4 regions of the Streptomyces sp. NPDC093089 genome follow, and region 2 is predicted to be linked to each of the others. Evidence: riboswitches for the same ligand, from Rfam matches in the RefSeq annotation. Region 2 holds a riboswitch; each other region holds the start of a gene.

What was found. A riboswitch is a leader RNA that binds a small molecule or an ion and turns the genes downstream of it on or off. The one in region 2 is predicted to bind cyclic di-AMP.
Region 1: linked by a shared signal. The riboswitch ahead of ACIQFX_RS25290 (peptidoglycan DD-metalloendopeptidase family protein) and the one ahead of ACIQFX_RS34985 (M23 family metallopeptidase) in region 2 are both predicted to bind cyclic di-AMP.
Region 3: linked by a shared signal. The riboswitch ahead of ACIQFX_RS08520 (transglycosylase SLT domain-containing protein) and the one ahead of ACIQFX_RS34985 (M23 family metallopeptidase) in region 2 are both predicted to bind cyclic di-AMP.
Region 4: linked by a shared signal. The riboswitch ahead of ACIQFX_RS03465 (M23 family metallopeptidase) and the one ahead of ACIQFX_RS34985 (M23 family metallopeptidase) in region 2 are both predicted to bind cyclic di-AMP.

Annotation. Positions count from the first base shown of each region.
Region 1 is NZ_JBIVPA010000011.1:25,681-28,932, forward strand. Features, by position in the region: gene ACIQFX_RS25285 (SGNH/GDSL hydrolase family protein) at 1-627, opposite strand, end outside; gene ACIQFX_RS25290 (peptidoglycan DD-metalloendopeptidase family protein) at 795-1,772, opposite strand; cyclic di-AMP (ydaO/yuaA leader) riboswitch at 1,777-1,962, opposite strand; gene ACIQFX_RS25295 (tyrosine-protein phosphatase) at 2,323-3,144, shown strand; gene ACIQFX_RS25300 (DUF6126 family protein) at 3,181-3,252, opposite strand, start outside.
Region 2 is NZ_JBIVPA010000020.1:21,657-24,908, forward strand. Features, by position in the region: gene ACIQFX_RS34980 (GntR family transcriptional regulator) at 1-620, opposite strand, end outside; gene ACIQFX_RS34985 (M23 family metallopeptidase) at 826-1,596, opposite strand; cyclic di-AMP (ydaO/yuaA leader) riboswitch at 1,609-1,773, opposite strand; gene ACIQFX_RS34990 (M16 family metallopeptidase) at 1,973-3,252, opposite strand, start outside.
Region 3 is NZ_JBIVPA010000003.1:351,276-354,527, reverse strand. Features, by position in the region: gene ACIQFX_RS08530 (phosphocholine-specific phospholipase C) at 1-879, shown strand, start outside; gene ACIQFX_RS08525 (hypothetical protein) at 989-1,654, opposite strand; cyclic di-AMP (ydaO/yuaA leader) riboswitch at 1,995-2,180, shown strand; gene ACIQFX_RS08520 (transglycosylase SLT domain-containing protein) at 2,185-3,063, shown strand; gene ACIQFX_RS08515 (phosphoribosyltransferase family protein) at 3,057-3,252, opposite strand, start outside.
Region 4 is NZ_JBIVPA010000001.1:715,780-719,031, reverse strand. Features, by position in the region: gene ACIQFX_RS03470 (aldo/keto reductase) at 1-778, opposite strand, end outside; gene ACIQFX_RS03465 (M23 family metallopeptidase) at 840-1,931, opposite strand; cyclic di-AMP (ydaO/yuaA leader) riboswitch at 1,943-2,089, opposite strand; gene ACIQFX_RS03460 (PP2C family protein-serine/threonine phosphatase) at 2,353-3,252, opposite strand, start outside.

The DNA.
Region 1 (3,252 bases), on a different contig from region 2:
GTCGGCGGGCACGGGGAGGCCGAGGACCTGGCCGGCGCGCAGGGCGACACGGGTGTGGCCGTCCGGGGAGAGGTGGAGCCGGTCGTCGTCCCAGGCGCGCCGGTCCTGGACGGACTTCAGCGACCACAGGTCGAGGACCGGGCAGCCGTAGCGGTCGGCGATGGCCCGGACGTGTCCGTTGTACGTGGCGATCTTGCCGCGCAGGTGCTTGAGGAGGATCACGTCGCGGGTGTCGAAGCCGGTGGTCACCATGACGGTGCCGACGGCGGAGGCCAGGTCGGCGACGGCGCGCTCGAAGCGCTCGGCGACGTCGTCGGGGTCCGTGCCGGGGCGGATGATGTCGTTGCCGCCGGCGCAGAAGGTCACCAGGTCGGGGGCGAGTTCCTTCGCCCGGGGGACCTGTTCCGCCACGATCTGGTCGAGGAGGCGCCCGCGTACGGCCAGGTTGGCGTAGCGGAAGTCGTCGTGCTCCGGCAGCTCGTCGGCGAGCAGGACCGCGAAACGGTCCGCCCAGCCGACGTACGTCCCGTCGGGCCCGGGGTCTCCGACGCCCTCGGTGAAGCTGTCACCGATCGCCGCGTACGACCCGAATGCGTTCTTGTCTGTTGATCTCGAATCGTCTGCCACGGGACCACATCCTTCCCCTTCGGATGTGACCTACGCGACCGTAAGGAGGGGTTGACGCCGGGTGACATATGCCACCGATAAAGATTCCCCCAAGCCGGAATACGGCGGCGGCCCGGCACGTGCGTGCCGGGCCGCCAGGAGGGCTTCCGCGAAGGGAGGCGTCCGCGTCAGACGGAGACGCCGTGCTGGCGCAGGTAGGCCAGCGGGTCGATGTCCGAGCCGTAGTTCGGCGAGGTGCGGATCTCGAAGTGCAGGTGCGGGCCGGTGGAGTTGCCGGTGGAACCGGAGAGGCCGATCTGCTGGCCGCCGGTGACGGTCTGGCCGGACGAGACGGAGAGGGAGGAGAGGTGCGCGTACTGCGAGTAGTTGCCGTCGGCGTGCTGGATGACGACCTCGTTGCCGTAGGCGCCGCTCCAGCCGGCGGAGACGACCGTGCCGGCGCCGACGGCGCGGACGGTGGTGCCGGAGGAGGCGATGAAGTCGACACCGGTGTGGTAGCCGGAGGACCACATGGAGCCGGAGGCGCGGTACGGGGTGGAGAAGCCGCCGGTGACGGGGGCGACCCAGCCGGAGGCGGAGGTCGAGGAGCCCGACGACTGCGCGGCCTGCGAGGTGGTGGTCTCCGAGGTGGCGGCGGCCGGGGCGGAGGAGCGCTCGGAGCCGCGGGAGGCGCGCGGGGTGTCGCCGTTCTTCGAGCTCTGGGTGCTCTTGGGGGCGGCCTTGGGCGCGGTGCTCTTCGGGGCGGCGGGCGCGGAGCCCTTGGCGCCGAGGGTGAGCTTCATGCCGGGGAGGATCAGCGAGGGGTCCTCGCCGACGACCCGGCGGTTGTCGGCGTACAGCTTCTGCCAGCCGCCGGCGAGGTGGTGCTCGGCGGCGATCTTCGACAGGTGGTCGCCGCGGACGACGGAGTACGTCTTCGGCGCGGCCTTGGCGGGGGCGGCCTGGACGGCGGCGGGGGCCTTCACCTGCGCTGCGGCGGTGACGGCGTGGCCCGGGACGGCGGCCGGAGCGGACTGCTCGGCGGCGTGGGCCCCGGTCGCTCCGAGGAGCGGGAGGGCGACGACGGCGCCACCGGTGCCGGCGACGGCGAGTCCACGGGTGAGGGGGTTGGTCCTGGGACGGCGGTGCTTACCCTTCGCGGGCATGGCGAATTCCTCTCCGGCGCCTGCGAGGTGAGCTGTCGGGTTCGGACTGGAGATGCCCGGCCGCGTTCTCACGCGGCTTCACCCCGAGCCGTCCTGCATCGCGGGACCGGCGTACTTCCTGGGTCCCCCGCTCCTGCCACACATGGGTGAGTGAATTCCGGACGGTGGCAGGATTCGGCGGTCCGACCGGATTGACGGTGACGCTAGACGAGCGGGGTCGGCGCGAACAAGCCACTGTTTTCGAGGGGGATTCACGGGGGTGCCATTCGGCTCGAATTCCGGTCACCCTGCGTGGATGACGGTCCTTCGATTTCCTTTTTGCGCACGGAAATTGCTCCGGGCGGTCGGCCACGATCCGTCACCTTTATGACGCTGCTCACGCAGCCCGGCCCATCTCGCCTGCAACCAGGGCGCGTTATCCCCAATACCTCAATTCGGACAGATCGCCCATTACCGTCCGAGGGGGTGCGCCTTCACCACCCCAACGGGATGATTGGCCCTGGAACCGATCTCGCGTCGGGCACCCGAACGACGACACCCAGGAGCATCCGTGACGCAGCAGCTTCCGCAGGTCCCGCCCACCGAAGCCGACGAGCCCGAACTGGCGGAGGTCCGCAACTTCAGGGACGTGGGCGGCCTGCCGACGACGGACGGGCGCGCCGTGCGCCCGGGCCGTCTCTTCCGCAGCGGCCACCTCGCCCACGCGACCGAGAGCGACGTCGCCTTCCTCGCCGCGCTGGGACTGCACACCGTCTTCGACTTCCGCAACGAGGCCGACCGGAAGGTCGAGGGCGCGGACGTCGAGCTGCCCGGCGTACGGAACGTGAACATACCGCTCAACGACCCGGCCGACGGCAAGGAGTTCTGGAAGCTGGTCCGCGACGGCGAGACAGAGCAGCTGCGGGAGATCCTCGGCGACGGCAAGGCCGCCGCCCGGATGTCCGAGTCGTACCGGAGGATGGTGGTCGAGCGGGCGTCGGAGCACAGCCGGATCCTGCACTCCCTGGCGGAGGAGAGCGTCCCCGCCCTGATGCACTGCGCGGCCGGCAAGGACCGCGCCGGGCTCTCCATCGCGATCACGCTGCTCGCCGTCGGCGTCGAGCGGAAGGCGATCGAGGCCGACTACGTGAAGTCGAACGACCCGCACCGCCGCTACAAGGTGCGCCGCAGCTCCACCTCCCCCGACGCGATGTCGCCCGAGGTGATGGAGCTGCTGAGCCCGCTGTTCGACGCGCGGGTGGAGTACCTGCGGGCCGCCTTCGAGACGATCGAGGCGACCTGGGGCACGGTGGACGCCTACCTCTCGGAGGGCCTGAAGCTGGCCCCGGAGACCCGCGAGCGCCTGCGGGAGCGGCTGCTCACGGAGGTGTGACCTCCACCCGGGCCGCCCCGGCGGCCCGGACCGCCGCTACTGGTTCTGCCCGCCCAGCATGAAGAGCAGGTAGAGGAAGCCGGCGAAGAGGTGGCCGGCGATCAGGTA
Region 2 (3,252 bases):
CTTTTGAGCCGGTGCAGCGACAGGGAGCGTTCGGCGTGCAGCACGGTCAGCGCCCTGGCCCGCTCGGCATCGCCGCGCGCCACCGCGTCGACGATGGCACCGTGCTCGGCCCAGGCCTCCACCGGCTGGGCGGGCGTGTCCACCGCGTACATCCAGGCGATCTTGTGCCGGAGCTGGGTGAGCAGCGCCGTCAGGGCCGGACTGCCGGAGGCCTGCGCGAGCGTCTCGTGGAACCAGCCGCCGAGCGAGCGCAGATCCTCGCCCTGGCCGCGCCTGGCGCGCTCCTGACCCAGTCTGACCAGGCCCCGCAGCACCTTGAGGTGGGCGTCGGTGCGCCGCTGCGCGGCCCGCGCGGCCCCCAGCGGTTCGAGCAGCGACCGCATGTCGAGCAGGTCGGCCGCCTCCTGCTCGGTGGGCTCGGCGACGTGCGCCCCCGCATGCCGGCGGGTGACGACGAAGCCTTCGGACTCCAGCGTGCGCAGGGCCTCGCGGACCGGGACGCGCGAGACCCCGTACCGGCGGGCGAGTTGTTCCTCGGTCAGCCGGCCGCCGCGCTCGTAGACGCCGGAGACGATGTCGTCCCTGATCGCCGTGCATACCGAATGCGCGGGAATGCGCATGTCCGACCTCCGCCTTGGTCCGCGCGAGACAATTCGAGCGGCGCCTGTTCTGCGCCTGATCATCGACTCTATTGCAGCGCGCCGGGATTTCCGATGCCCCGGCGGAATCCATGGCATTGTTCCACTGCCCCGCGAGCAGCGAAAAGCCCCGGCTCAGTACGAGCCGGGGCTTTTGCGACGCGGTGCGGAACCGGGCCGGGCGGGGTCAGACGTGGACGCCGCGGGCGCGGAGGTACGCGATCGGGCTGATGTCGGAGCCGTAGTCGGCGCCCGTGCGCGCCTCGAAGTGGAGGTGCGGTCCGGTCGAGTTGCCGGTCGAGCCGGAGATGCCTATCTGCTGACCGGGCTCGACGGTCTGGCCGACGTGGACCCCGATGGAGGAGAGGTGCCCGTACTGCGTGTACGTGCCGTCGTTCATCCGGATCACGATGTTGTTGCCGTACGCGCCGCCCCAGCCGGCCTCGACGACGGTGCCGGAGCCGACGGAGACGACCCTGCTGCCGTAGGCGGCGTGGAAGTCGACGCCGGAGTGGCTGCCCGAGGACCAGAGCGAACCACCGGTCTTGTAGCCGGTGGAGACGTACGAGCCGGCGACGGGGAGCTGGAAGGAGGCCAGACGGCGGCGCTCGGCCTCGCGGGCGGCGCGCTCGCGCTCCTCGCGGATCTCCTTGGCGCGGGCCTCGGCCTTGCGCTTCGCCTCGGCCTTGGCCTTCGCCAGGGCGAGGGCCTCGACGGCCTCCTGCTCCTGGGCGGCGGCCTGGGCGTCGATCCGGTCGACGAGGGAGTCCTCGGTGATGACCTGGGTGAGGCCGGTGTCCTCGGCGGAGCGGTTGTCCGTGTCGGCGGCGAGCGCCGGGGAGGCGAGGGTTCCGATGACGCCGGTGGTGGCGAGCGTCGCGACGCCGGCGATGCCCACGCTGCGGCGCGCCATCCGGCTCGGACCACGATGCTTCCCGGTGGCACGGGTGAACGCCATGTAGTGGCTGATCCTTTCCTTCCTTCTCGCCTACCGGGTTAGCTGACGGGTTCGGAGCAGGAAGGTCTCCTACGAACCCCTCCGTACGGGACGAAGGCGTCCGATTCACCCCAGGGACTCATGTGGGTCCCCGGCTCCCCAGGCTCGCGCCTGACGGGGACTCGGCGATGACTGTCCGATGCCGCGGCTGCGGCACGTGCAACTGACGAACAGCCGCACCGACGCTATGCGGATCGTCTTTCAATCACCAACCAGACACGCTTTTTGTAAGACTTGCCACAGGGCAAAGAGTTACCCTTGCGCCCAATACGGACATAACGGAGGACCCCGGCGAACCTGCCGCCGGGGCCCTCCCGTTGTCACACCGGAACCGGAATCAGCCGGTCACGACGGTCACTTCACCGATGCCGAGCGCCCGCACGGGCTCCGCGATCTGCGCCGCGTCGCCCACCAGCACCGTGACGAGCCGGTCCACGGGGAAGGCGCTGACCACGGCAGCGGTCGCCTCCACCGTGCCGGTCTCGGCCAGGCGCGCGTACAACTGGGCCTGGAAGTCGTCCGGAAGGTGCTGCTCGACCTGGTCGGCGAGCGTCCCGGCGACGGAGGCGGCCGTCTCGTACTTCAGCGGCGCGACCCCCACCAGGTTCTGCACGGCGGTCTCCCGCTCGGCGTCGGTGAGCCCCTCGGCGGCGAGGGTGCGCAGCACCTGCCACAGGTCCTCCAGGGCCGGACCGGTGTTGGGGGTGTCGACGGAGCCGCTGATGCCGAGCATCGAGGCGCCGTTGCCCTCGGCGTCCGAGCGGAGCACCTGCCCGAAGGCCCGCACGCCGTACGTGTAGCCCTTCTCCTCGCGCAGGACCCGGTCGAGCCGCGAGGTCAGGGTGCCGCCGAGGCAGTACGTGCCGAGGACCTGGGCCGACCACACGCGGTCGTGCCGGTCGGGGCCGATCCGGCCGATGAGCAGCTGGGTCTGCACGGCGCCCGGGCGGTCCACGATGACGACCCGCCCGGCGTCGTCGGCGGTGATCGGCGGCATCGGGAGCGGCTCGGCCGGCTCACCGGTCCAGGCGCCCAGCGTGTCCGCGAGGACCTTGTCGAGGTCGACGCCCGTCAGGTCGCCGACGACCACCGCCGTGGCCGTGCCGGGCCGGACGTACGCGTCGTAGAAGGCGCGGACGGCCGGGGCGTCGATCGCGGCGACGGTCTCCTCGGTGCCCTGGCGCGGCCGGGACATCCGGGACTCGGCCGGGAACAGCTCCTTGGAGAGCTGCTTGGCGGCGCGGCGGGCCGGGTTCGCCGTCTCGTGCGGGATCTCGTCGAGACGGTTGCGCACCAGGCGCTCGATCTCGGTTTCCAGGAACGCCGGGGCGATCAGGGCCTCGGAGAGCAGCCCGAGCGCCTTGGGCAGCCGGGAGACGGGGACCTCCAGGGAGACCCGTACGCCCGGGTGGTCGGCGTGCGCGTCGAGCGTCGCGCCGCAGCGCTCCAGCTCGGCCGCGAACTCCTCGGCGCTGTGCTGGTCGGTGCCCTCGGAGAGCGCGCGGGCCATGATCGTGGCGACGCCGTCGAGACCGGCGGGCTCCGCGTCCAGCGGGGCCGGCAGGAAGATCTCCACGGCCACGACCTGCTGGCCGGGGCGGTGGCAGGTCAGCAGCG
Region 3 (3,252 bases), on a different contig from region 2:
GAGGTCTTCGACCACACCTCCGTGCTGCGCTTCATGGAGACCTGGACGGCGGCCCTCGGCACACCGGCCACCTGCCCCAACATCAGCGAGTGGCGCAGGAAGGTGACGGGCGATCTGACCGGGGTCTTCGACTTCGCCCACCCGGTGTACGGCGTGCCGGCGGGCCTCCCCTCCACCGCCAAGGTCATCGGCCAGGCCACCTGTGGCCCGCTGCCGAACCCGGCGCCCCAGAACAACGCCCTGCCGGCGCAGGAGTCCGGCACCCGGCCGGCCCGCGCGGTGCCCTACCAGGCGAACGGCAACCTCGACCGGTTCGAGTTCGGGGCGGCCGGCAAGATCCTGGCCTGGTTCTCGATGACGAACCAGGGCGCGGAGGCCCGGCGCGCGGCGCACTTCTCGATCCACCCGCACCAGTACCGCGACACCGCCGCCTGGCAGTACACCGTCGACCCGGGCGGTACGGCGTCCGACTACTTCAACATCGGCCTCGGCTCGGGTTCGGGCAAGTACGACATCTCGATGATGGGCCCCAACCGCTTCCTGCGGCGCTTCATCGGCGACGCCTCCAAGGCGGGCAAGGCCGTGGAGGTGGCCGCCAGGTTCGCGACCGAGCCGGGCACGGGCAAGACGGCCCTGTGGTTCAGGATGACCAACGCGTCGGGCGGTCCGGTCACCTTCACGATCCGGTCGAACGCCTACCGCTCGGACGGGCCGTGGACGTACACGGTGCCGGCGAACTCCAGCCGCGAGGACTTCTTCAACGCGGTGGCCTACCACGGCGGCTGGTACGACTTCACGATCGTCGCCGACATCGACGGCACCTGGTCGCGCCGGTACACCGGCCACATCGAGACCGGAGCGCCCAGCGTCAGCGGCTGACCGCCGCCGTCCGCCGGGCGGCGCCCTCGGGGTGCCTCCCGGCGGACGTCCGTCACGGTCCGGGCCGTCGGGTACGGCCTCCGGGGCCGTCCGTCGCGACCCGGGGCCGTCAGCGGCCGGCCTGCGCGGCCCGGTGGATGGTGGCGTCCAGGAGGGCCACGGCGTCGTCCGCCGTACGGCCGGGGGCCCGGTTCCACGGTCCGATCAGATCGTTCCAGCCCCGCGACCGCAGCTCGGTCATGATCCAGGCCGCAGCCTCGTTCATGGTGTCCGCGCTGCCGTGGCCGAGTCGGTGCGCGGCGAGCAGGGCGCCGCAGACGCACCGGGCCCCGCGCGCGTCGCGCAGCTTGTACGGGACGTTCTGCCAGCCCCACTCCGTGAGCACGCGGCGGGCGTAGCCGAGGTGAACCGACGGGCGCAGGTCGCTGCGGCCGATGCGGCGCCAGATGTGCAGCCGGTCCGGCAGTACGGCTCCGATGCGGCCCGGCAGGCGGGGCTCGGCGGGCAGCGGCGGCGGCAGCGCGTCGAGGGCGTCGGCCACGAGCCGCTCCACCGGCACCGTGAGGAGGTTCCGCCAGCTCTCCGGCTCTCGCGGCGGAGCGTCGGGAGCGACCGGTTCGCCACCCGTCCGGCCGGAGGCCCGGTCGGGGGGCGGATCGGAGGTCGGGGCGGGGGTCCAGTCGGTGACGATCCGCTGCCAGACGGCGCTGTCGTAGAGCGTGGCGGCCTCGCGATCGACGGTGTCGGGGCTGGGGGTGGAGAGGGCGGGCGGCATCCGGCGGCTCCTCGGTCGGGATGGGTCCATCCTTCAGCACGAATGTCGGTTTTGCGACTTTTGCCCTTGACTGCACACCCACCGCGGGGGTCTTTTCCACCCACTCCCCCATTAACAGAATTACCGCGCATATTCGGACATTGGGAACCTGGTGACGCGACTCACTTTCCCGGTTTCGCCCTGATGATCGAAATGTCCGCAGGCCATGGGGCACACGGGAGTTCGACGGCCCGGACGGGCGGCCGATCTTGAATTACCTGAATTACGTGATCTTTTCGCCGCGCGACGGACTGCCATCCCCTTGTTATCCGCCGCATTACTGGCCTACGGTCACCTCCATTCGAGCGGATCGCCAAATCCTGCCACCGCTCGAAATACCTCCCTTTTCACCCGACGGCAGGAGCGGGGGACCCACGAATACGCCGATCCGGAAATCCGGAACGGCTCGGGGTGCAGCCGCGTGCGCGCGGCCGGACAGCTCCCGTCCGAACCCGACAGCTCACCCCGCAGGCGCCGGAGAGGAATCCGTCATGCCTGCTCACGGTAAGCACCGCCGCCCCCGTCGACGCCCCGTCTCCCAGGGACTCGCACTGGCCGGCACGGGCGGCGTCGCCCTTGCCCTCCCGCTGATCACCCCCGCCGTGGCCGGCGCCGCGCCCGTTTCCGGCGCACCGGAATTCACCACCGGCGCCGTCGCGGCCCCCGCCTTCGCGGCGCCGACCGCCGCCAAGGCTCCCGCCGCCCCGGCCGCCGCCCGCACCTACACCGTCGTCCGCGGCGACTCGCTTTCCCTGATCGCCCAGAAGAAGGGAATTCAGGGCGGCTGGAAGAACCTTTACCGGGCCAACCGAAGCGCCGTGGGTGACAATCCGTCACTTATTCATCCGGGTCTTGAACTGACGCTTCGTCGGGATTCCGCGAAGGTCACCCCCGCGCCGGCGAAGAAGAAGACCGGTACACCCGATCGGGCGAGCCGCTCCGAGCGCCGCTCCGCCCCGGCCTCCACCGGCGCCTCCGCCGCGCAGGCCGCCCCGGCGGCGGCCCCCGCCGCCGCTCCGGCCCAGGCCGCCCCGGCCGCCACCAACTACGCCGACAACCTCGACGGCTGGATCCGCGAGTCGCTGGCCATCATGGCCCAGCGCGGCATCCCGGGTTCGTACGACGGCATCCTCCGCAACGTCATGCGCGAGTCCTCCGGCAACCCCCGGGCCATCAACCTCTGGGACTCCAACGCCGCGGCCGGAACGCCCTCGAAGGGCCTGCTCCAGGTCATCGAGCCGACCTTCCTCGCCTACCACGTGCCCGGCACGTCGATGGACCTCTTCGACCCGGTCGCCAACATCACCGCCGCGTGCAACTACGCGGCCGACCGCTACGGCTCCATCGACAACGTCAACGGCGCCTACTGAGCCCGGAAGTGCCCGGCGAACCAGGAGGTGGCGAGCTCCGCCACCTCCTCCAGGGCGCCGGGCTCCTCGAAGAGGTGCGTGGCACCCTCGACCACGGCGATCCTGTTCTCGCAGCGCAGCAGTGAAGCGGCCCTCCGGTTCAGGTCAAGCACCAGCGCGTCCGCACCGCCCACCACCAGGAGCGTGGGG
Region 4 (3,252 bases), on a different contig from region 2:
CGTGCGCCTCGGCGACGGTGTCGAGCGCGGCGAGGACGGCCCGACCGCGGTCGGTGTCGAGGTGCCGGCCGGCGCCTGCGGCGCGGACGCTGTCGACGGTGGCGCCGGGGCGGTACTTGCCGGTGAGGAAGCCGGAGGCGAGGCCGTAGTACGGGACGGCGGCGAGGCCGCCCTGTTCGGCGGTCGCCAGGAGCGGGCCCTCGTAGGTCGCCCGGGACACCAGGTTGTACTGCGGCTGGAGGGCCACGTACCGGGTGAGTCCCTCGGCCTCGGCGAAGTCGAGGGAGGCCCGCAGCCGCTCCGGGGAGATGTTGGAGGCGGCGACGGCGCGCACCTTGCCGTCCTTCACCAGCTGGTCGAGGGCGGTGACGATCTCCTCGACGGGGACGGTCTCGTCGTCGAAGTGCGTGTAGTAGAGGTCGATGCGGTCGGTGCCGAGGCGGCGCAGCGACTCCTCCGCGGCGCCCTTGATGGTGGGCGCGGAGAGTCCCTTGAAGTGGGGGTGGGCGCCGACCTTGGTGGCGACGACGATGTCGTCGCGGTTGCCGCGGGAGGCGAGCCAGCGGCCGATGACCGTCTCGGACTCGCCGCCCTCGTTGCCCTCGACCCACGCGGAGTACATGTCCGCGGTGTCGACGAAGTTGCCGCCTGCGGCGGCGTAGGCGTCGAGGACGGCGAAGGACCGGGCCTCGTCGGCGGTCCAGCCGAAGACGTTGCCGCCCAGGGCGAACGGGAAGACGTGCAGATCGGAACTGCCCAGCGGGCGGAGGGAGGTCATGGGGTGGTCAACCCCGCCCGCCGCCGGGCCTATTCCGTGCGAGCGCCCCGGGAGGACGGTCTCAGAGGCTCAGGCCCTTGGAGCGGAGCCACTGCGCCGGGTCGATGCCGTCGCCGCCGGCGGTGTGGACCTCCATGTGGAGGTGGGCGCCGGTGACGTTGCCGGTGGCGCCGACGCGGCCGATGGTCTCGCCGGTGCCCACGGTCTGGCCGACGGAGACCGTCATGGACGAGAGGTGGCAGTACCAGACCTCGGTGCCGTCGGCGAGCTCCAGGACGATGCGGTAGCCGTAGGAGCCGGACCAGCCCGCGGACTTCACGGTGGCGCCGTGGACCGCCTTGAGCGGGGTGCCCGTGGGCGCGGCGAAGTCGAGGCCGGTGTGGTAGCCGGAGGACCACATCGAGCCGGACTGCATGTAGGAGGCGCTGAGGGTGTACGAGGAGAGGGGCAGCGAGTAGCTCGCGGCGAGCTTGGCGAGGCGCTCGGCCTCCGCCTTCGCGGCGGCTTCCGCCTCGGCCTTGGCCTTCGCCTCCGCCTCGGCCTTCGCCTTGGCATCGGCGGCCGCCTTCTCCGCGGCGGCCTCCTTGGCCGCGGCCTCGGCGGCGGCCTTCTCGGCGGCCAGCTTCTCCGCGGCGGCCTTGTCGGCGGCGTCGGCGGAGGCCTGCTGCTGTTCGGCCTGCTGGAGGATGCGGGCGCGCAGGGCCTCGCCCGCGTCGGCGCCGGTCGCGGTCCGGTCGGTCGTCTCGGTCCGCTCGTCGACCGTCGTGGTGTAGGTGGCGGCGGTGAGCGGGTTCGGGTTGGCGCGGGCCGCGCTGACGGGCTCGCTGTCCTCGCCGGGGAGGAGGTCGCCGACGCCGGGGAGGTCGTGGGCGTCCGGGAGGTCGAGGTCGGGGAGCGAGATCGCGACCGGCGGCTTCTCCTTCGCGGTGGCGAGGCCGCCCGCGCCGACGGCGGCGATCACGCCGACGCCGAGGACGGTGGAGGAGCGGGCGAAGTTGGAGCGCTGCTTGACGACCCGGTGGCGGCCGCCGGCGCGGCTCTGCGCGCGGAGGGAGTCCTCGGTGGGATTCCACTCGGTGTCCGGGGCGGCGGGACCCGCACCACCACCGAAGGCATCGAAGGGGGCTTCGGGTGCGGGGGTGTTGGACGCCACGGAGGCGCGCTCCTTTCCTTCCTTCTCGCCTACCGGGTTAGCTGACGGGTTCGGAGCAGGAAGGTCTCCTACGGGCACGGTCGCACAGGTGCGAAAGGCCCGATTCACCCCAAGTGGTGGTTCCCCGGTTCCTTTTCAGGATTCGGCGCGTGCGCACGGTGCCGCCTCTTGCGACGGCTGAAACGACCGCGCTGCGTTATCGAACGTTAATAGACAGGGGGTCCCGATTCCAAGCTGTTCCCCTTGATCATTCATTGAAATGAGAGGGAAACGCCCGAGTTGACCCCCCTTCAGAACAGGATCGCCGGAGACCATCGATCTGACGTTATGTCAATTGTTATCGCAGTGACACCTCTCGACTACACCCGGTCACCGGCGCCTGATCACCGCGTCCCGCCGCCCGTCCGCTCGCCCCCTCCGGTCATCCCGTCCCGCCCGGCGGGACCACCGGCATCGTCCGCCGCCGCTCCGGCTGCCCCGCCGCCGGCCGGCCCACCGCGAGCAGCGCCATGTCGTCCGTCGAACCGCCGCCCGTGTGGAGGCGCACGTCGTCCACGAGCGCGTCGAGCAGCTCCTCGGGCCCCGGGAAGATCCGGCCGGCGAGCCGCTCGGCCGGGTCGTAGAAGACGCCCTCCGCGTTCCGCGCCTCCGAGAGGCCGTCGGTGTAGAAGAGGAGGGTCGCGCCCGGCGGATACGGCCGCGCCTCGGCACGGTCCGGCCAGACCGCCAGGTCCCCCATGCCGAGCGGCAGCGCCGCCTCGGCCGGCTCCATGAGGTCGAGCCGCCCGTCCGCGTACAGCATCAGCGGGGGCGGGTGCCCGCGGTTCACGACCCGCACGAACCCGCCGAACGTGCCGCTGCCGTCGGCGCGCGGGATCTCGGCGAGGACCGCGGTGGTGAACCCCTCGAAGGCGTCGAGACCGTGCCGGCGGGTGCCTTCGCGGGCCAGCGCCCGTTCGAGGCGCTGCGCCACGCCCTCCAGGGTCCGCTCCTGTTCGGCCGCCTCCCGGAAGGCCCCGATGACGACGGCGACGGCCTCGACCGCGTCCATCCCCTTGCCCCGGACGTCCCCGACCACCAGCCGCACCCCGTGCGGGGTGTCCTGGACGGCGAACAGGTCGCCGCCGATGAACGCGTCCGCCTGCGCCGCCTCGTACCGCGCCGCGCACTGGAGCCCGCCGATCCGCTCGGCGGGCATCGGCAGCACCGCCTTCTGCGCGGCCTCCGCGATGACCCGCGCCGAGGCGAGCCGCTCGCCGCTGCGGCGCACGACCTTGTTGATGAGGAGGGCGAGCGCGGAGACGGTGACCACGGTCAGCGT